DNA from 4 places in the Kocuria rhizosphaericola genome. Region 4 is predicted to be linked to each of the others. Evidence: riboswitches for the same ligand, from Rfam matches in the RefSeq annotation. Region 4 holds a riboswitch; each other region holds the start of a gene.
The links. Region 4 has a riboswitch for thiamine pyrophosphate ahead of ACH9D2_RS09810 (ECF transporter S component). Riboswitches for the same ligand answer to the same signal wherever they lie in the genome.
Positions count from the first base shown of each region.

Region 1 (5,020 bases), on a different contig from region 4:
CGGCTCCGGGGACGAGGACGAGCATCAGCGCGCCGGAGACCAGCAGGAAGGCCATGGCCACGATGATCCCGCGCGGCATGTCGCGGCGCGGGTCGGCGGTCTCCTCGGCGGCCAGCGGCACGCCCTCGATCGCCAGGAAGAACCAGATCCCGTACACCAGGGCCGCCATCGCCCCCGCGTACCCCATGGGCAGGAACGCGCTCGCCCCCACGGCGTCGTTCGGGACGATGTCGAAGAGGTTGGCGGCGTCGAAGTGCGGCACGAGCGCGACGACGGTCACCCCCAGCGCGAACACCGCGATCACCGTGATCCCGAACATCAGCTTGAGGGCCTCGCCGACCCCGTACATGTGGATGCCCATGAACACGAGGTAGGTCACGAGGTACACGGGCCAGGAGTTGGTGATCCCGAACAGGCCCAGCGCCTCGATGTAGCCGCCGATGAACGTGGCGATCGCCGCGGGGGCCACGGCGTACTCGATGAGCACGGCCATCCCGGTGGCGAAACCACCGAGGGGGCCGAGGGCACGCCGGGCGAAGCCGTAGCCGGCCCCCGCCGTGGGCAGGGTGGAGGAGAGCTCGGCGAGGCCGAAGACCATGCAGGTGTACATGAGGCCCATGAGCACGAAGGCGATGAGCAGCCCGCCCCACCCGCCCTCGGAGAGCCCGATGTTCCAGCCGGAGAAGTCCCCGGAGATGACGTAGGCGATGCCCAGGCCCGCGAGCAGCACCCAGCCGGCAGCCCCGGAGCGGAGCTGGCGGTGCTGGAAGTACTCGTCGGTGCGGTCGGGCTGTGATGGGGAGTCGGGCATGGGACGATCCCTCCGGGTTCCACAAAGGTCTGAAAACAGACATATGGCGCGAGTGGTCACAGTCTGTGGGCTGCTCTCCGCCCCGTCAAGACCCTGCGTCGCAGGGCCGGACGAGCGTCGAGCGGCGCGTGGGGCCCCGGCCCGGTGGAGACGGCCCTGCGGATGTCGCAGAATGGTGGGCATGAACAAGACCAGCGCATCTGCTCCCGACCGCCCCGGCTCCCAGAACTCCGGCTCCGCCCGCTCCTGGGCGTTCATCGCCATCGCGGCGGGCTTCCTCGTCTCCGTCGCGCTGATCATCGCGGTGGGCGTGGTCGCCATCGATCTCACCCACTAGGAGCTCGGCGGCCGTTCCCGCTGGATGGAGCGGGGGGCTGCCCGGGCCGGGCGGCCCCCCGCTCCTGCTCGTGACGCCGCCCGGCACAGCGGGCGCCGTTCCCGCGGAGTCGGTCCCGGGGACACGACGCGGCGTCGGCCCCGGGGGCCCGTGACACGATGGGCGCACGTCGTACCGCAGGGAGGAGCGCCGCCGTGAGCGATCCCGTCCAGCACCCCCGCATCCGCCCGGTGCGCCAGGGCAACGCCTTCGAGGAGGCCGTGGAGCGGATCCTCGACTCGATCCGGCTCGGCCTGTTCCGCAAGGGCGAGCGGCTCCCGCCCGAGCGGGAGACCGCGGCGATGCTCGGGATCTCCCGCGCCACGCTGCGGGAGGCCCTGCACGAGCTCCAGGCCGCAGGGGTCCTGGAGGTGGTGCGCGGCCGGTACGGCGGGACCTTCGTGACCGGCCGCACCGCCCTGCCGGACGAGACCCTCCCTCCCGTGGATCCCGCGGACGTCGAGGACGTGCTGGTGTTCCGCGCCGTCGTCGAGCCCGCCGCGGCGGAGCTGGCCGCGGCGGCGTCCCTCAGCGCGGCGGCCCGGGAGCACCTGCTCGCGTGCCTCCGGCAGGTCGAGGAGAGCTCCCCGGAGGACTACCGTCCCGCCGACGCGCGCTTCCACATCGCGGTCGCCGAGCTGGGCGGCTGCCCCAGCCTGGTCCGCGCCGTCGCGGAGGTGCGCTCGCGGGCCAGCGACCTGCTGGACCGGATCCCTCTGCTGCCGGTCAACCTCGAGCACTCCGACCGCCAGCACCGCGAGCTCACGGACGCCGTCCTGGCCGGGGACGCCCCCGCCGCCCGGGCCGCCTCCCTCGCGCACCTCGAGGGCACGGCCGCGCTGCTGCGCGGTTTCCTCGGGCACGGGGCGCAGCCTCCCGACGACGACGCCCCCGGTGACCGCCGCCGTCCGGTCTGAGCTGCCGCCCGCGGAGGACCGGGCGGATCCCGGGACGGCGTGCCTATACTCGTCCGCAGTGACACGGGGTGCCGGCGCCGCACGACGAGCCGGCTGAGATGACACCCGTCGAACCTGATCCAGTTCGTACTGGCGAAGGGATGTCCTGTCGGGGCCCGCCGTGGCCGGCCCCGCGTCTCCTCGCCCTGACCCCAGGGAGTCCCATGCAGATCGCAGAACAGGTCGTCCTCGTCACCGGCGGGGCACGCGGTCTCGGCCGCAGCGTCGTCGAGGCCTTCGCGGCCCAGGGCGCGCGGGTCGTGGTCAACCACCGGACCAGCGGGGCGGCCGCGGAGGAGCTCGTGGACCGGTACGGTCCCGACCGGGCCGTGGCCCTGCGCGCCGACGTGACCGACCCCGGGCAGGTGGCGGACCTGCTGCGCGCGGCCCGGGAGCACTTCGGCTCCCCCGTCACCACGGTGGTGAACAACGCGCTGGCCGACTTCTCCTTCAACGGTGACGCCCGCTCCTCGGCGGAGGGCATCCGCTGGGAGGAGTTCGACGCCCAGTTCTCCGGCAGCGTCCGCGGGGCGCTCAACACCACCCAGCAGGCGCTCCCGGGCATGCGGGAACGGGGCTTCGGCCGGATCGTGAACATCGGCACGAACCTCTTCCAGAACCCCGTGGTGCCCTACCACGACTACACGGCCGCCAAGGCCGCGCTCCTGTCGCTGACCCGCACCCTGGCCAAGGACCTCGGGCCGCACGGCGTCACGGTCAACATGGCCTCGGGCGGACTGCTGCGCACCACCGACGCGAGCGCCGCCACGCCCGAGGAGGTCTTCGACCAGATCGCGGCGGGCACCCCGCTGGGTCGCGTCACCACCCCGGCCGAGTTCGCCGACGCCCTCCTGTTCTTCGCCTCGCCGTGGGCCCGCTCGGTCACCGGACAGAATCTGGTGGTCGACGGCGGACTGGTCCTCGACTGATGGGGGCCGCCGCGACCGCGCCGCGACAGCTGCACCTCAACGCCTTCCTCTTCGGCGCGGGCCACCACCAGGCCGCCTGGCGGCACCCGGACTCCTCCGTGGAGCGGCTCGGGGACATCGCCCACTGGGAGGATCTCGCCCGCACCGCCGAGCGCGGCCTCTTCGACGCCGTGTTCCTCGCCGACGGGCACAGCGCCGGCGACGTGGGGGTCGGGCCCCGGTGGTTCCTCGAACCGCTGACGGCCCTGTCCGCCATGGCCCGCGCCACGGAGCGGATCGGGCTCATCAGCACCGTGTCGACGACCTTCTGGACGCCCTTCCACGCCGCCCGCCTGCTGGCCTCGCTGGACCACATCAGCCGCGGCCGGGCCGGCTGGAACGTGGTCACCTCCATGTTCGACGCCGAGGCGCGCAACCACGGCCTGCCCGGGATGCCGCCGCACGCGCAGCGCTACGCGCGGGCGGCGGAGTTCGTCGACGTGACCCTGCGGCTGTGGGACTCCTGGGCCGACGACGCCGTGGTCGGCGACCGGCGCGGTCTGCACGCCGACCCGGACCGGGTGCGCCGGATCGACCACGCGGGCGAGCACTTCCGCGTGGACGGGCCGCTGACCGTGCCGCGCCCGCCCCAGGGGCGCCCGGTCCTCTTCCAGGCGGGCGCCTCCGGGCCGGGTCGGGACCTGGCCGCCCGCCACGCGGAGGGCATCTACGCCGTGGCCTACGACCTGGAGAGCGCCCGGGAGCACACCACGGACCTGAAGCGGCGCGTCGCCGCGGCCGGGCGGGACCCGGGGTCCGTGGCCGTCATGCCCGGCCTGGTCGCCTACGTGGGCTCCACGGAGGAGGAGGCCCGGGCCAAGCAGGCCGAGGTCGACGCCCTGCTGCCCGTGGAGCAGTCCCTGGCCCAGCTGTCCGCCTTCGTCCAGCAGGACTGCAGCGGCTGGGAGCTGGACGCCCCGGTCCCGGAGCTGGCCCCGCTCGAGGCCTTCACCGGGCCCCAAGGCCGGTACGCCACGATCCTGCGGATCGTGGCGGTCGAACGCCCCACGGTGCGGCAGCTGCTGGGCCGGCTGGCCGCCGGAGGCGGGCACTGCACCGTGGTCGGCACCCCGGAGGCCGTCGCGGACCGGATGGAGCTGTGGTTCCGCTCGGGGGCGGCCGACGGGTTCAACCTCATGCCGCCCAGGCTGCCGGACTCCCTCGACGACTTCGTGGACCACGTGGTCCCCGTGCTCCAGCGCCGGGGGCTCTTCCGCACCCGGTACACCGCGTCCACGCTGCGCGGACACCTGGGTCTTCCGCGACCCGGTGACGGTCAGGGGCGTACCGCGGTGCCCCGGGTGGCGCGAGAGCCCGGCGGGTCCGCGAGCACGTCCTCGATCGGTCTGCGCAGGCTGTAGGGCAGTCTGGGGCCGTGGCCGAAGCGCACGGCGAGCTGGCCGTGCTCCCCGGCGAGGCCCAGCCACGTCTCGAACCGGGGTCGCAGCTCCGGGACCTCGATCGGCTGGTTGACGAAGGCCGTGCGGATGTCGAGCGCTTCGGCCTGCAGGGCGAACCGCTGGCAGGCCCGTCCCGCCTCGACCCATGCGGCCCGGTCGTCGTCCGCCGTGACGAAGACCGCGACACCCGCGGAGCCCTTCAGCTGCTCGGCGTCGGCCCGCGCCTGGGCACCGGCCCGGAGGAGGAACCGCGCCAGCAGCGTGCCCATCCGGCTCGGCACGGGAGGCCGGCCGGTCGCGCGGCCGGCGAGCCCGTCCCTGCTGCGCAGGGCGGCGGCGGGGTTGAAGCGGATCCAGGACACGAGTTCCCGGCGGAATGCCGCGTCGTTCAGCTGCGCGAGGTCGCCGGAGGCCACGTGCTCGGCGACGGCTGCGAGGTCCCTGGGCTCGGTGAGCAGGAGGCATCGCACCCGCCCCAGGCCCCCGGCCCGCTCGAGCACCACCAGGTC
Region 1 is NZ_JBISWK010000034.1:31,456-36,475, reverse strand. Features, by position in the region: gene eat (ethanolamine permease) at 1-811, opposite strand, end outside; gene ACH9D2_RS03445 (hypothetical protein) at 993-1,148, shown strand; gene ACH9D2_RS03440 (FadR/GntR family transcriptional regulator) at 1,343-2,104, shown strand; TPP riboswitch at 2,159-2,262, shown strand; gene ACH9D2_RS03435 (3-oxoacyl-ACP reductase) at 2,308-3,072, shown strand; gene ACH9D2_RS03430 (LLM class flavin-dependent oxidoreductase) at 3,072-4,472, shown strand; gene ACH9D2_RS03425 (Acg family FMN-binding oxidoreductase) at 4,388-5,020, opposite strand, start outside.
Region 1: linked by a shared signal. The riboswitch ahead of ACH9D2_RS03435 (3-oxoacyl-ACP reductase) and the one ahead of ACH9D2_RS09810 (ECF transporter S component) in region 4 are both predicted to bind thiamine pyrophosphate.

Region 2 (5,020 bases), on a different contig from region 4:
GCAGGCTCCCGCCCCGGTACAGGCTCCGGAGCAGGCGAACGCCGAGCCGGCGCGCCCGCGCCGTCGCTCCCGGCGGGCCTCGGCTCCGGCGGCCCGAGCGGGAGAGGCCGAGGTGACCGCCGGCCGGGCGGCCACCGCGGAGGGCGCCCGGCACGAGGCCAAGGCCGTCGCCCAGCGCTCCCCGGAGGAGTCCTCCGGGCGGACGCCGACCGTCGTCGGCGTCGGCGTCAAGGCCGAGGACCTCACCAGCGGCCGGCCCGCCGAGCAGGGCTGAGCCGCCCCGCCGCAGCACGACGGAGGACCCCGACCAGCACGGTCGGGGTCCTCCGTCGTCACACGGTCCGCATCCCTGTCGGGCCGTGCACGGCCCGGGTAGCGTGGACGCACGACATGCGGGCCGACCGACCGGGCCGATCCGTCGGAACCCCGGCCCGCAGTGCCCAGGGGATGGCCATGAGCAGCAAACAGATCGTACTCACCGCGGGCCGCGAACTCTTCGGCGACCGGGACGCCTCGTCCGTCGACCGGCACTGGGCCCCGGACTACCGGCAGCACTCCGCGCTCGCGCCCGACGGCACGGAGGGGCTCCGAGCCATGTTCCAGCAGCTGCCCGACGACTTCCGCTTCGAGCCCCTGCGGGTGCTCGAGGACGGCGACATGGTCGCGGTCCACTGCGTGTACCACGGCTTCGGCCCCGAGCCCACGGTGGCGGTGGACGTCTTCCGCGTGGAGGACGGGAAGATCGCCGAGCACTGGGATGCCCTGGCACCTCTGCCCGGCGGATCCGCGGGGAGGCGCCGGACCGACGGCCCCCGGGAGACCACCGGGCACGAGCGCACGGCCGCGAACAAGGCCCTGCTCACCGAGTGGGTGCACGAACGGCTCATCGGTGCCGACCGGGACGCCCTCGAGGAGCTGGCCCGCGACCCGCGCTACGTGGAGCACGGTGCCGACCCGGACGAGCGGATCACCCGGGGCACCCTGCGCCGGGTGCTCGGTGAGGGCGACTTCGTGCTGACCGTCACCGAGGCCCTGCTCGGTCGCGGCAACGGCGGTGCGGAGCACGGCGACCCCGTCCCGGCCGGCTGCTACGACCTGTGGCGGGTGGCGGACGGTCGGATCCTCGAGCACTGGGAGGTCTGCCAGCCCGTCCCGGAGCGGATGCCGCACGGGAACGGCTTCTTCTGACTGTGAGGATCTCTCTCGCAGCCTGACGGTGCTGGGCCGGGGGAGGGGATCACGAGCGTGCCCCTTCGTCCGGGCGGCCGCCCCGCCGGTCAGGCCAGCGGCGGAGCCCCGGCCCCGCCGCCGGGCCCTCCTCGTCCGGGCTCCCTCGACCACTAGACTGGTGGGACGAACTGACACGGGGTGCCGCTCGAGCGGCTGAGAACACACCCGTCGAACCTGATCTAGCCAGTACTAGCGAAGGGATGTCGCAGATGCGCGATGCCGTACCCACTTCCGCCCGCACACCAGGAGCCGCCCGGCCGGTGCCACCGGACCCCGCGCTCGCCGAGGACGCCGCCGCGGCCCTGGAGGACCTGCGCTCCGCGGCTCCGCTCGTGCAGTGCATCACCAACGCCGTGGTCACCAACTTCACCGCCAATGCGCTGCTCGCCGTGGGTGCGTCCCCGGCGATGACCGACATCCAGGGTGAGGGCGGGGTCTTCGCCGAGTTCGCCGACGGTCTGCTCGTCAACACCGGCACGCCCACCGCCGAGCAGCGCGGTGCCGCCTACGAGGCGGTCGGGGCCCGGCGCCGCGCGGGCCGGGCGTGGGTCCTGGACCCGGTGGCGGTGGGCGTCCTGCCCGTGCGGACCGCGCTGGCCCGTGACCTGCTCGAGCTCCGGCCGGCGATCGTGCGCGGCAACGCCTCCGAGGTCATGGCCCTCGCCGGCGGCACGGGAGGGCGCGGCACGGACGCCACCCACGGCGTCGACGCCGCCCGGGACGCCGCCGCCGCGCTCGCCGTGCGGGCCGGCTCGGCGGTGGCCGTGTCCGGGCCCGTGGACCTCGTGCGCTCTCCGGACGGCACCGTCGTCCGGGTCCCGCACGGCACGGACCTGCTGACCCGCATCACCGGCGGCGGCTGCGCCCTGGGCGCCCTCATGGCAGCGTTCACCGCCGTGCGCGCGGACCCGGCCGCGGCGGCCGTGGCCGCCACCACGGTGTACACGCTCGCGGCCGAGGACGCGGCCGCCGACTCCGCCGGGCCCGGGTCCTTCGCCGTGGCGCTGCTGGACCGGCTGCACGCCGTGACGCCGGAGCGGATCGCCGCCCGGGCGGGGCTCGTGCGCGAGGAGGACGCCCGGTGAGCCCGCGTATCGACCCCGCCGCCCTGTCCCTGCACCTGGTGACGGACAGCGTCCTGAGCGCGCCCCGGACGGTCCCGGACGTCGTGGCGGCCGCCGTGCGCGGGGGCGCCACCATGGTCCAGGTCCGTGAGAAGGACGCGCCGGTCCGGGAACTCGTCGCCCTGCTGACGGCCGTCGCCGAGCGCGTGGGCCGGCAGGTGCCCGTGCTCGTGGACGACCGCGCGGACGTCTACCTCGCCGCCCGCGCGGCCGGCGCCCCCGTGGCCGGGGTGCACGTGGGCCAGTCGGACCTGCCCGTGGCGCTCGCCCGGCGGATCTGCGGTCCCGACGCCGTGCTCGGCCTGGGCGCCGCCACGGCGGAGGAGCTCGACGCCGCCTCCGCGCTGCCCGCCGGCACGGTCGACTACCTGGGCGTCGGAGCGGTGCGGGCGACCCGCACGAAGCCCGACCACCCCGCGCCGCTGGGCCTCGAGGGCTTCGCCCGCGCCGCGGCCCGCGCCACCCTGCCGTGCCTGGCCATCGGCGGAGTGCGGGTCGAGGACGCCCCCGCCCTGCGCGCCGCCGGCGCCGCCGGGCTGGCCGTGGTCTCCGGGATCTGCGCCCACCCCGACCCCACGGCCGCGGCCGCCCGCTACGCGCGGGCCTTCGCCGCCGTGCCCGCCGAGGAGGTGGCCCCGTGACCCCGCGCGTGCCCCGCGTCCTGGCCGTCGCCGGCACCGACCCCACGGGCGGGGCCGGCCAGCACGCCGACCTCAAGTCGATCGCCGCGATGGGCGGCTACGGGATGAGCGCCGTCACCGCCGTCGTCGTCCAGAACACCGTGGGCGTGCGCTCCATCCACGTCCCGCCCGTCGAGTTCCTCACCGCCCAGCTCGACGCGGTCGCGGAGGACGTCGAGATCGACGCCGTGAAGATCGGGATGCTCGGCTCCGTGCCGGTCATCGAAGCCGTCACGCGGTGGCTCGGGACCCACCGGCCGCCGGTCGTGGTCCTGGACCCCGTCATGGTCGCGACCTCCGGAGGGCGCCTGCTCGAGCCCGACGCCGAGGAGGCACTGCGCTCCATGCTGGGTCTCGCCGACCTGATCACCCCGAACCTGCAGGAACTCGCCGTGCTCGCCGGGGAGGACACGGCGTCGTCGTGGGAGGCGGCCCTCGCGCAGGGCCACCGCCTGGCCCGCGCCCACGGGACCCTGGTGCTCGTCAAGGGCGGGCACCTCACCGGGGACCGGACCCCCGACGCCCTCGTGGGCCCGGACGACCCGGAGCCCCTCGTGGCGTTCGACGGCGCCCGCGTGCGCACCGAGAACTCGCACGGCACCGGGTGCTCCCTCTCCTCGGCCCTGGCCACGCTCCAGGCCCGGCACGGGGACTGGCCCCGGAGCCTGCGGATCGCCCGGGACTGGCTGCGCGGGGCCCTCGAGGCCTCCGGGGAGCTCTCCGTCGGCCACGGGAGCGGCCCCGTCCACCACTTCCACCACGTCCAGGACGCCCTCGAGACCTGGGGGACGGCGCCGGAGCGGTTCAGCGACGAGCTGTGGGAGGCCTCCGCGGCCGTGCGGCGCGAGATCGAGGAGCTCGAGTTCGTCCGCCGCCTCGGCGACGGCCGGCTCGAGCAGGGCCGCTTCCTCGCCTACCTGGACCAGGACCTGCAGTACCTCGACGGCTACAGCCGGGCGCTCGCCCTCCTGGCCGCCAAGGCGCCCGACGAGGAGCAGCGGCTGTTCTTCGCGGCCGGCGCCGTGTCCTGCACCGAGACCGAGGCGCAGCTGCACCGGGCCCGGCTGCGGCACGCCGGGGACGACGGCGCCCGGGGCGGGCTCGGCGAGGTGACGCGGCGCTACACGACCTTCCTGCTCGCGGCCACCGCCGCGGAGCCCTACCCCGTGGGCCTCGCTGCTGTGCTCCCGTGCTACTGGGTGTACGCGGACGTGGGGCGCCACCTGGGCGAGCTCGCGGCGGCCGGCGGGCCCGACGAGCACCCCTACGCGGACTGGCTGGCCACGTACGCGGACGAGGGGTTCCAGGCGGCCACCCGCACGGCCCGGCGGCTGCTCGACGACGCCGCCCGCGGGGCCCCGGCGGACGTCAGGGAACGGATGCGGGAGGTGTTCCTGGAGGCGTGCGCGCTCGAGCGGGACTTCTTCGCCGCGCCGGGAACGGAGTGCCGGTTGGCGGGTGATGACCGGATCGAGTAGTCTTGCTCTTCGGTGCCCTGCCGGTGCGCGCGTGTAAAAACTCGACACCCCACCTGGCGGCACATGCGGGTGCAGTTCCTGAATTGCGGCGAACCTGCGCTGACCTCGGCCTAGTCCCACGGGCCGGTCACCGGCAGCTCGTCTCAACGTCGTTGGTCCTGACAGGTATGCGCTCGACCCACACTGTTTACACATGACGTCGAGAGAAGTGAGTTCCCAAGTGGTGTACGCGATTGTCCGCGCTGGCGGCCGCCAGGAAAAGGTTTCCGTCGGAGACCTCGTTACCCTCGACCGCGTCGCCGGCGGAGCAGGCAGCACCATCGAGCTCCCTGCCCTGCTGCTGGTCGACGGGGACGAGATCACCTCGGATGCCCAGACCCTGGCGAGCGTCAAGGTCACGGCCGAGATCGTCGAGAACCTCCGCGGTCCGAAGATCTCCATCCAGAAGTTCAAGAACAAGACCGGCTACAAGAAGCGCCAGGGCTTCCGTGCCGAGCTGACCACCGTG
Region 2 is NZ_JBISWK010000062.1:4,038-9,057, forward strand. Features, by position in the region: gene ACH9D2_RS06470 (Rne/Rng family ribonuclease) at 1-274, shown strand, start outside; gene ACH9D2_RS06475 (nuclear transport factor 2 family protein) at 454-1,188, shown strand; TPP riboswitch at 1,355-1,448, shown strand; gene thiM (hydroxyethylthiazole kinase) at 1,491-2,315, shown strand; gene thiE (thiamine phosphate synthase) at 2,312-2,995, shown strand; gene ACH9D2_RS06490 (bifunctional hydroxymethylpyrimidine kinase/phosphomethylpyrimidine kinase) at 2,992-4,512, shown strand; gene rplU (50S ribosomal protein L21) at 4,733-5,020, shown strand, end outside.
Region 2: linked by a shared signal. The riboswitch ahead of thiM (hydroxyethylthiazole kinase) and the one ahead of ACH9D2_RS09810 (ECF transporter S component) in region 4 are both predicted to bind thiamine pyrophosphate.

Region 3 (5,020 bases), on a different contig from region 4:
GCAGCGAGCTGAGGCCGCCGGTGCCCATGATCAGCCGGGAGGACAGCTCCGTGCCGTCGAGCACGAGCGGGTCGTGATCAGCGGTCGGCTCGGGGTGCGGTCCGGTCACGTCAGCCTCCTTGGACGGCGGTGATGATCTCGACGGCCTGGCCCTCCGCCACGGGGGTCCGCCGCCAGCGGCTGCGGGGCACGACCGCGGCGTCCACGGCCACGGCCACGCCGAGGCGCCCGCCGTCGAGCGGGGCGCCGTCGGGGCCCAGGGCCCGGCCGACGGTCTCGGCGACGAGGTCGACGACGGTCGCGTCCTCCGTCACGACGTGCGGACGGCCGTTGAGGGTGATGGCGGTCATCGGGTGCTCCTGCTCCGGGGGCCGGGTCCGGCGGTGGCCGGTTCGGGGTCCCCTCGACGGGCCTCGACAGGGCGGTCGAAGCGGTGCGGGTCGGTGCTGGCGAGGTGCTCGGCGTCGGCGGCCGGATCGGCTCCGGACCCGCCGGTCGCGAGCTGCGCGGCGAGCCGGGCGGCCAGCGGGGCGAGCAGGACGCCGTGGCGGAAGTAGCCGGTGGAGACCACGAGTCCCGGCACGAGCGAGCCGTCAGGGTTGCGGACCCGGCCCAGGTACGGGATGTCGTCCGGGGTGCCGGGCCGGGCGCGGGCCAGCACCTCGACGAGCTCGAGGTCGGCGACGCCGGGCACGAGCGCCTGGGCGTCGCGCAGCAGCCGGAACACGCCGCCGGCGCTGGGGCCGGTCAGGTCGTCCTCGCGGGAGGTCGCCCCGATCACCACGGTGCCGTCCGTCCGGGGCACCAGGTAGACGGGCACTCCGTGCACCAGGCCGCGGACGGTGCGCTCGAGCAGGTCGGGGGCCCCGGCGGGGACCCGGGCGCGCAGGACGTCCCCGTGCACGGGCCGCAGGGGCGGGTGCCAGTCCTCCGGCAGCCCGTCGAGGTCGCCGAGGCCCGTGCCGGGGGCGAGGACGGTCCAGGTCGCCGAGACCATCCCGCCGTCGGCCAGGCGCACGCCGGTCACGGCGCCCTCGGCGTTGCGGCGCAGTCCCGTGGCGAGGCAGTGGACGAGGTGGGCCGGTCCGCCGTCGCGCGCAGCCGAGAACTCGGGGAGTCCCGGGGGCTCCAGCGATTCCGGAGACTCCGCGGACTCCGGGGGCTCGGGGAGCTCCGGTGCGACGAGGGCGGCGAGCAGTCCGGCCACGAGGCGGCGCGGGTCCACCTGGTGGTCGTCGGGGATCCGGAACGCGGCGGACAGCCGCGGGCTCAGAGCGGGCTCGAGGGCCCGGGCGGCGCGCAGGGGCAGCTGCTCCACGGTCATGCCGTGGCGCCCCTGCAGCTCGCGGAGGTCCGCCAGGGCCTGCCGGTCGGCGGCGTCCACGCCGCAGACCAGGGTCTCGGTGGCACGGTGGCCCACCGTCCCGCCGGCGGCCTGCTCGAGGGCGGCCACGAACGCCGGGTACTCGGCGGCCGAGGCGATCATGAGGGGGTACAGGGGCTCCTGCTGGTACTGCACCTCGCTCACCGGGGCGAGCATCCCTGCCGCGGCGCGGCTGGCGCCGGAGCCCGGCTCGGGGTCCACCACGACCACGGAGCGGCCGCGCCGGCGCAGCTCCCAGGCGGTGGCCAGGCCGATCACCCCCGCGCCGACCACGGCGACGTCGGCCCGGACGTGCTCGGGCTGCTCGACCAGCGGGTGGGGCGCGGTCGCCGGGGCGGGGTGCGCGGAGATCACTCGGAGACGTCCTTTCCTACGGCGGCATGACCCGCATCAGGTGTGGCGGTCGGCGCTGGACGCCCTCTCAGCCCCCGGTGGGGCTCCCGCAGAACCGCTGACCTATCATCAGCGTGTGACCCAGTCTACCCATGACGCCTCCACCCCCGCCGAGTCCTCCCTGCGAGAGACCCGGGCCGCGAAGCTCCTCGCCGCCCGGCTGTACGTGTGCACGGACGCCCGCCGGGACCGGGGCGACCTCGAGGAGTTCCTGCACGCCGCGTACGCCGGTGGCGCGAACATCGTCCAGCTGCGGGACAAGAGCATCGACGCGGACGAGGAGATCGCCGCGCTGCGGCTGCTGGGCCGGGTCGCCGCCGAGTACGACGCCCTGTTCGCCGTCAACGACCGCGCCGACATCGCCGCGCTGGTGGGCGCCGACGTCTTCCACGTGGGACAGCACGACCTCTCCCCCGCGCAGGCCCGGCAGCTGCTGGGCCCCGACGTGCTGATCGGCCGCTCCACCCACGACCTCGACCAGGCCCGGACGGCGCTCGAGGACCCGGACGTCGACTACTTCTGCACGGGCCCCGTCTGGGCCACGCCCACCAAGCCCGGGCGCCCCGCCACCGGACCGGGGTTCGTCCGCGCGGTCGCCGAGCTCACGGAGGCCCGGCTCGCCGCGGACCCGGAGATCCTGCCCGTGCCGTGGTTCGCCATCGGCGGCATCGACGAGCCGCGGCTCCCGCAGGTCCTGGAGGCCGGGGCGCGCGGCGTCGTCGTCGTCCGCGCCGTCACCGAGGCCCCCGACCCGCGCGTCGCCGCGGGGCAGCTGCGCAGCCTGCTCCCCGCCTGAGCGCGGTCCGGTTCCCCTCCGGCTCCCCGCCGCCGCACAGCACGTTCTGAGAGCATGGACCCACGGACGACGACGGAGAGGTGGCCCATGGACCCCGAGCTCGACCCCCAGGTGCGGCACGCGGTGGAGCGTCCCGCGGAGACCGCTCGTGGCCCGGAGGACGTGCAACTGCGCGTCCGGCTGGCCGGTGAGCCCGCCCGCCGCGCGCTCGGCACCCATTGGGAGCAGGGCGCCCCGGAGGACGCCGCGCCGAGCGACGACCGGCTCGCCGCGGCCGTGCTGCTCGCCACCCTCTTCGGGGACACGTTCTGGCTGGAGCGCGCCGCCCGGCTGCCCAGCGACGTGCCGGGATGCCCGTCCGCCCCGCCGGGCGGGCTGCTGGAGCTGACCCGGGTGCCAGGTGCCCGGGCGGCCCTGGCCCCCGTGCTCGAGCGCCCGCTGCTGACCGGTCTCCTGGAGTGGGGCACCAACCCCCTGCCGGAGCAGCCCCCGCTCGCCGTGGCGCGGGCCGCCCGGGACCTGGGGATCCCCGACGACGGGCGCGTCTACCGGGTGGTGCGCCGCCGCGCCGAGCGTTTCCTGGCGCGGGAGCACGACGGGTCCGAGCCGCTCGAGCAGTTCGTGACCCTGCTGACCGAGGCGGAGCAGGGCCACCGCGAGGACGGGCCCGTACTCTCGGGCGAGACGCTGCCCCCGGCGCCTCCGCCGCCGGCCCCGCCCTACGCGCCGGGCCCGCCCGCGACCGGCGGCCCGGGCGCGCCGGCGACGGACACCTCTCAGCCGGACGTCCCTCCGCCGGGCGCACCCCAGGCCCCGCAGTGGGGCGTGAGCCCCGCGACACCGGCTCCCCCGCCGCCCGGGCAGTACCCGGGCCAGGGCGCCCCCGGTCAGGGCGCTCCCGGGTACGGTGCGGAGGAGCAGCCGCCCACGGGACCGGCAGCCGGTGGGCAGGGACCCTCCGGCCCGGTGTTCGGTCCCGGCCCGGGCGGGTGGCCGCCGCGCCCGGCCGAGCCCGAGGAGGACGACTCCGACAACCTCAAGGCGTGGGGCATCGTCTTCCTGGTGATCCTGGCCGTCATCGCCGCCCTGATCTTCATCCTCTGACCGCCGCGCAGCCCGGCACCTGCCCTCCGGGACAGCCCCCGGCCGACCAGCACCGCCGGCCCCGCGCGGCCGGCGGTGCTGGCCAGGAGGATCGCCGTGGGGAAGGATCGTGGTCATGGACATGCATCACGAACGGCTCGGCACCGGCAGGCCCTTGCTGCTGATCCACGGTCTCGGTTCGACGTGGCGGACCTGGGACCCGGTCCTCGCCGGCCTGGCCGCCCATCGCGAAGTGATCGCCGTGGACCTGCCCGGCTTCGGCGCCACTGCTCCGCTGGAGGGCGAGGTGACGATCGCCCGCCTCGCCGACGCGATCTCCGCCTTCATCGACACCCACGGGCTGGCGGGGGTCGACCTGCTGGGCAGCTCGGTCGGGGCCCGCCTCGTGCTCGAGCTCGCCCGGCGCGGGGTCGGGGGGACCGCCGTCGCCCTGTCCCCCGGGGGCTTCTGGAGTCCCCGGCAGCGCCTGATGTTCGGGCTCTCGATCGGCGCCTCCATCCGGCTCGTCCGGGTCCTGCGACCGGTGCTCCCGGCGCTGACCCGGAATCCGGCCGCCCGCACCGCGCTGCTCGCCCAGCTCAGTCCCCGGCCGTGGGCCCTGGACCAGGACATGGTCCTGCGCGAGCTGCGCTCGTGGGCGACCTCCCCCGCCTACGACGCCCTCCTGCGAGCCCTGGTGCACGGGCCCGATCAGGACGGGGCCACCCGGGCGCAGACACCGGGAGACGTCGTCATCGGCTGGGGTCGCCAGGACCGGGTGGTCACCCCCGGTCAGGCACGCCGCGCCCTCGAGCGGTATCCCGATGCCGAGCTGCACTGGTTCGACTCCTGCGGACACTTCCCGATGTGGGACCGGCCCGCGGAGACCGTCGAGCTCGTGCTGAGCCGGACGGGCGGAGTGCGCTGAGCCGCGGGCCCTCCCGGCCGAGAGGATTTGCTTGCACAGGAAAGCATCTGGGACTACTGTTGGGGACACATCAACCAATGCGCCGCCCCCGCCGACGGAGATTCCCGACATGCCGATCTTTCCCCAGAACCCAGCCCCCGAGACCCTGACGAAGCGCCCCGCCCAGGACCTGCTGGCCGCCGACACCCGTATGGGCGCCGTGGAGCTGCTGGTCTCCGACCTGGACGCGATGGTCGCCTACTACTCGGACGCCGTCACCCTCGACGTGTTGTCCCACGCCGGGGACACCGCGGTCCTGGGCCGGGACGGCCGGACGGTCGTGCGGCTGCGCCAGGTCAAGGAGCTCCCGCCGGCCCGCCGCGGCCAGGCCGGACTGTTCCACACCGCGGTCGTCTTCGAGGACGAGCCCGCACTCGCCGCGGCCCTCGCCTCCGTG
Region 3 is NZ_JBISWK010000032.1:48,856-53,875, reverse strand. Features, by position in the region: gene ACH9D2_RS02825 (thiazole synthase) at 1-109, opposite strand, end outside; gene thiS (sulfur carrier protein ThiS) at 111-350, opposite strand; gene ACH9D2_RS02815 (FAD-dependent oxidoreductase) at 347-1,738, opposite strand; TPP riboswitch at 1,735-1,838, opposite strand; gene thiE (thiamine phosphate synthase) at 1,854-2,573, shown strand; gene ACH9D2_RS02805 (hypothetical protein) at 2,661-3,677, shown strand; gene ACH9D2_RS02800 (alpha/beta fold hydrolase) at 3,793-4,584, shown strand; gene ACH9D2_RS02795 (VOC family protein) at 4,694-5,020, shown strand, end outside.
Region 3: linked by a shared signal. The riboswitch ahead of ACH9D2_RS02815 (FAD-dependent oxidoreductase) and the one ahead of ACH9D2_RS09810 (ECF transporter S component) in region 4 are both predicted to bind thiamine pyrophosphate.

Region 4 (5,020 bases):
CGCTGTTCCAGCTCGCGGACAACGCCGCGGAGAACCTCGTCCGCCCCGAGCGCTACGTCGAGTCCGTGCTGGACCCCGCGGCCGCGCCGCGGCCCGTCGTGGAGGAGGCACCGTGACCCGGCCCAAGAACTCCCTGCTCGTCGAGCTGCCGCTGCTGGTGTGGCTCGTAGTCGTGTGGGGCGCCCTGTGGGGCGACTTCGGACTCGGCAACCTGCTGGTCGGGCTGGTCCTGGCCCTGCTCGTGACCTGGGTCCTCTATCTGCCGTCCGTGCAGCTGTCGGGCCGGTTCGACGTGGTCCAGTTCGTGCTCTTCGCCGCGACCTTCGTGTGGCAGGTCGCCAAGGCGAGCGTCGAGGTGATGCTGATCGCGATCCTCGTGGGGCCGCGCGCGCGCAACGCCGTGGTCGGCGTCCGGCTGCGCACGCGCTCGGACCTGCTCCTGACGGCCACCGGGCACACCATGACCCTGATCCCCGGCTCGCTCGTCGTGGAGGTGGACCGTGCCGCCGGCACGCTGTACTTCCACGCGCTCAACGTCCGCAACGCCGAGGAAGCCGAGGAGTTCCGCCGCTCCGCGCTGCGGGTGGAGGCCGCCTGGATCAGGATCATGGGCACGCGGGAGGAGCTCGCCGCGCTGCAGGCCGAACGGCGCGGGGACGGAGCCGCCGCCTGTGGGGACAGCGCCGCGATCGGCTCCCCGGTCACCGCGAGCCAGCAGATCGTGGGCGGCCGCCGGGACGACGTCCCTGCCGATCCACCCGCCGATCCACCGGCCGATCCACCGGCCGATCCACCGGCCGCCACCACCGAGGAGGACCGCTCGTGATGGAGATCGCCGTGGCCGTCGCGGCCGTGCTGCTCAGCACGGCCGCCGCGGGCACCCTCTACCGCCTCGCCAAGGGCCCCTCCCTGCTGGACCGCGTGGTGGCCACCGACGTGCTGCTGGCCATCGTCGCGGCCGCTCTCGCCGTGGAGATGGCCTACCACGGCCACCTCAACAACCTGATCCTCATGGTGATCGTCTCGCTGGTCGGGTTCATCGGCTCCGTGACGGTGGCTCGGTTCGCCACCCAGACCGCCGAGCACGGGCGGTGAGCGCCGTGCTGGACACCGCCCTGGACGCCGCCGCGGCCGTGTGCCTCGTGGTCGGCGCGCTGATGTCCCTCGCCGCCGCGATCGGCCTCGTCCGCTTCCCGGACCTGCTGACGCGCATGCACGCCGGCACCAAGCCGCAGGTGTTCGGGCTGCTCCTCATGCTCACGGCGGTGGCCCTGGAGAACCGCGACCCCGCCATGATCCCGCTCATCGTCCTCGGCTGGACCTTCCAGCTGCTCACCGTGCCCGTCTCGGCGCACATGGTGGGACGCTCGACCTACCGGACCAAGCACCTGAACCGCACCACGCTGACCCAGGACGACCTGCAGGCGGTGCTCAACCGTACCGGCAAGAGCACCGCCGGGGCCACCGTGGAGGGCGCCGCCGCGGTGCCCCCGGCGCCGAGCCCGGACGGCCGGCGAGCGGACGGACAGCAGACTGACGGAACGGCGGGGACGCGTTAGGCTGGTCGGGACCGACAAGGCGCACCCGCGTCCCCCGGACGACAAGGAGCATCAGCCCATGAACGACAAAGTCATCGAACTCCTCGGCACCGGTGCCTCACTCGGTGGCGTGGTCCTCTCGCACAAGGTGCTCGGCTCGGTGTGGACGCGCGTCACGGGCAACCCGCCGCCGGCCAAGAACCCGGACCCCAGCGAGACCTGGACGGCCATCATCATCTGGTCCGTCGTGACCGGCCTCGTGGGCACCATCATCAAGGTCGCCGTCCACCGGCAGGTGGCGAAGATGGAGGAGAAGAAGGAGAAGCCCAAGGCCTCGAGCCAGGCCGAGGTCTGAGCCCCGGCGAGCATCCTCGCGAAGGGGCCCGTCCGGGCGGACACCGCAGCGGTGTCCGACCGGACGGGCCCCTTCGTCGTGCGGGGTGTGCACGGCCGGGCGGACGGAGGGGTAGACTGGGTGCCACTGAACGACAGGGGAGCGCCCCGCCGGGAGCACCGGCGCGGCGCTGAGAGTGCGGATCGCCGCAGACCCTCGAACCTGCTCCGGTTAGCACCGGCGAAGGGAGTCGAGCATCTCAGGGGTGTTCCCCGGGAGCGCGCCACCGGCGCGGCCCGGTAGGACCCCGTCCCCTCCTGGCACCGACGGCTCGCTGAGCCCAGGAGGAACCCACCGTGAACACCACCACCCACCGCCCCGCCCGCCGTCCCGGCACGTCCGGCGCCTCGTCCTGGCGCGTGGTCGACATCGTCGTGGCCGCCGTCCTCGCCGCCGTGTGCGCGGTCGTCTTCTGGGCGTGGTCGAACCTGCTCTACCCCGTGGTCGGCACGGCCGCGGTCGCCTACCCGCCCGCCGTGGGCCTGATCGCCGGAGGCTGGCTCGTGGCCGGCGTGCTCGGCGGGCTGATCATCCGCAAGCCCGGGGCCGCGCTGTTCTGCGAACTGCTCGCCGCAGTCATCGAGGGCTTCCTGGGCACCCACTTCGGCTGGACCGTGGTCATCTCCGGCCTCGTGCAGGGCATCGGGGCCGAACTCGTCTTCGCCGCCCTCCGCTACCGCCGGTACAACGCCGCCGTGGCCGCCGCCGCCGGCGCCGTCAGCGGGATCTTCCTGGGCGTCAGCGAGAACCTCCTCTACAACTACGAGTGGGCGCTCGGCCACCAGGTGGTCTACGTGGTCCTCGCCGCCCTCTCCGGCGCGGTGCTCGCCGGTCTGCTGATGTGGGCCGTGGTGAAGGCGCTCGCGGCCACGGGCGTGCTGCAGGGCCTGGCCTCGGGCCGGGTCGCGCGGCGATGACCGCCCCGGCGGTGCGGCACCCCGGCGCGCCCGCCACCGCGGGGGCGCGGGTCGAGGCCCGTGGCTTCGGCTGGCACCACCCCGGCCGGGACGCCCCCGCCCTGCGGGGCGTCGACCTCGTGCTGGAACCGGGAGAGCGGGTGCTCCTGCTGGGGCCCAGCGGGGCGGGCAAGTCGACCTTCCTGCACGCCCTCGCGGGAGTCCTGCACGACGACGACGGCCTCTCCCGCAGCGGAGAGCTGCTGCTCGACGGCACACCGCCGGACCTGGCGCGAGGCCGCGCCGGCCTCGTGCAGCAGGACCCCGAGTCCCAGGTGGTGCTGTCCCGGATCGGCGACGACACCGCCTTCGGCCTGGAGAACCTCGCCGTTGCCCGCGAGCAGATCTGGCCGCGGGTGCGCGCGGCGCTCGACGACGTGGGCCTCGACCTCCCGCTCGACCACTCCACCGCGGCCCTGTCCGGCGGGCAGAAACAGCGCCTCGCGCTCGCCGGCGCTGTGGCCATGAGCCCCGGGCTGCTGCTGCTCGACGAGCCGACCGCGAACCTGGACCCCGCCGGCGTGCGGCAGGTCCGCGACGCGGTGGTCTCCTGCCTCGACCGCAGCGGGGCCACGCTCGTGGTCGTGGAGCACCGTGTGGCCGTGTGGGCCGAGGTCGTGGACCGCGTCGTCGTGCTCGGCCACGACGGGGGGATCACCCACGACGGGACCCCGGGGCAGGTGCTGGGCGCCGCGGCCGACGAGCTGAGCGGGGCGGGGGTGTGGGTCCCCGGCCGGGTCCCGGCCACGCGCGCGCCCGCGAGTCCGTGCGCGGACGGCCGCCCCGGGGAGGGCGGCGAACCGCTGCTGAGCGCGACCGGTCTGGGTGTCTCACGGGTCCAGCCCTCGGCGCGCCGGCTGCGCGCCCGGCGGCGGGCGCGGCGCAGGGGCCGCCCCGTGGACGACGCCGCGACGGGCCGGAACCTGCCCGTCGCGGCGGCCGACATCGGCCTCAGCCTGCGCCGCGGCCGGGCGCTCGCGCTGACCGGGCCCAACGGCGCCGGCAAGTCCACGCTCGCGCTGACGCTGGCGGGCCTGCTGGCCCCCGTGCGCGGCACCGTGACCGCCCACCCGGACCTCGACCGCGGCGCGGGTCCGGACCCTCTGGAATGGAGCGGCCGGGAGCTCGTGGCCCGCGTCGGGACGGTCTTCCAGGAGCCCGAGCACCAGTTCCTGCGCGCCACCGTGCGCGCCGAGCTCGAGTACGGACCCCGGCTGGCGGGCACGCCGGTGGCCGAGCGGGAGCGCCGCACGGACGAGCTGCTCCGTCGGCTGCGCCTCGGCCACCTGGCCGAGGCCAACCCCTTCACCCTCTCCGGGGGTGAGAAGCGGCGGCTGTCCGTGGCGACCGTGCTGGCCACGGACCCGGACGTCCTGGTGCTCGACGAACCCACGTTCGGCCAGGATGCCCTCACCTGGGCCGAGCTCGTGGACCTGCTCGTGGAGCTCGTGGACGCCGGCACGGCCGTGCTCGCGGTGACCCACGACGAGGACTTCGTGCGCGCGCTCGGGGCCGAGGTGCTGGAACTCGGCACGCCGGACGCCACGGCCCCCGGCGCACCCGACCGGTCCGAGGCCCCTCCGGCCCCGCCCGCCGGGACCCCGGATCCCGCCCCGTGCGGGGCGCCGGACTCCCGGCCGGCGCGGGAGCCGGCCCGGTGAGCGCGCCGTCGATCGCCCCGGTCGTCCGCGGCTCCCTGCTCGGCCGCGCGAACGCCGTGGTCAAGCTGGCGGGGGCGCTGCTGCTCACCGTGGTGCTCGTGGTCAGCGCGGACCCCGTGACGTCCGGGCTGGTGCTGCTGGGCGAGCTCGGACTGCTGGCGCTCGCCGGCCGGCGAACGCTCGCGCTGCTGCCGCGGGCCTGGCCCGTGCTGCTGGCGGCCCTCGTGAGCGGGTGGGGAACGGCCCTGCTCGCCGAGGACTCCGGACCGGTGCTGCTGGACCTGGGGATCACCGAGCTCTCGGCCGGCTCGGTGGCCGCGGGCACGGCGATCGCCCTGCGCGGGGTCGCGCTGGCCCTGTCGGGGCTGCTCGTGGTGCTCAGCACCGACCCCACGGACCTCGCCGACGGCCTGGCCCAGACGGTCCGGCTGCCCGTGCGCTTCGTGCTCGCCTCGCTGGCGGCGCTGCGTC
Region 4 is NZ_JBISWK010000093.1:15,919-20,938, forward strand. Features, by position in the region: gene ACH9D2_RS09785 (Na+/H+ antiporter subunit D) at 1-116, shown strand, start outside; gene ACH9D2_RS09790 (Na+/H+ antiporter subunit E) at 113-826, shown strand; gene ACH9D2_RS09795 (monovalent cation/H+ antiporter complex subunit F) at 823-1,095, shown strand; gene mnhG (monovalent cation/H(+) antiporter subunit G) at 1,092-1,559, shown strand; gene ACH9D2_RS09805 (DUF4235 domain-containing protein) at 1,618-1,893, shown strand; TPP riboswitch at 2,019-2,138, shown strand; gene ACH9D2_RS09810 (ECF transporter S component) at 2,229-2,849, shown strand; gene ACH9D2_RS09815 (ATP-binding cassette domain-containing protein) at 2,846-4,549, shown strand; gene ACH9D2_RS09820 (energy-coupling factor transporter transmembrane component T family protein) at 4,546-5,020, shown strand, end outside.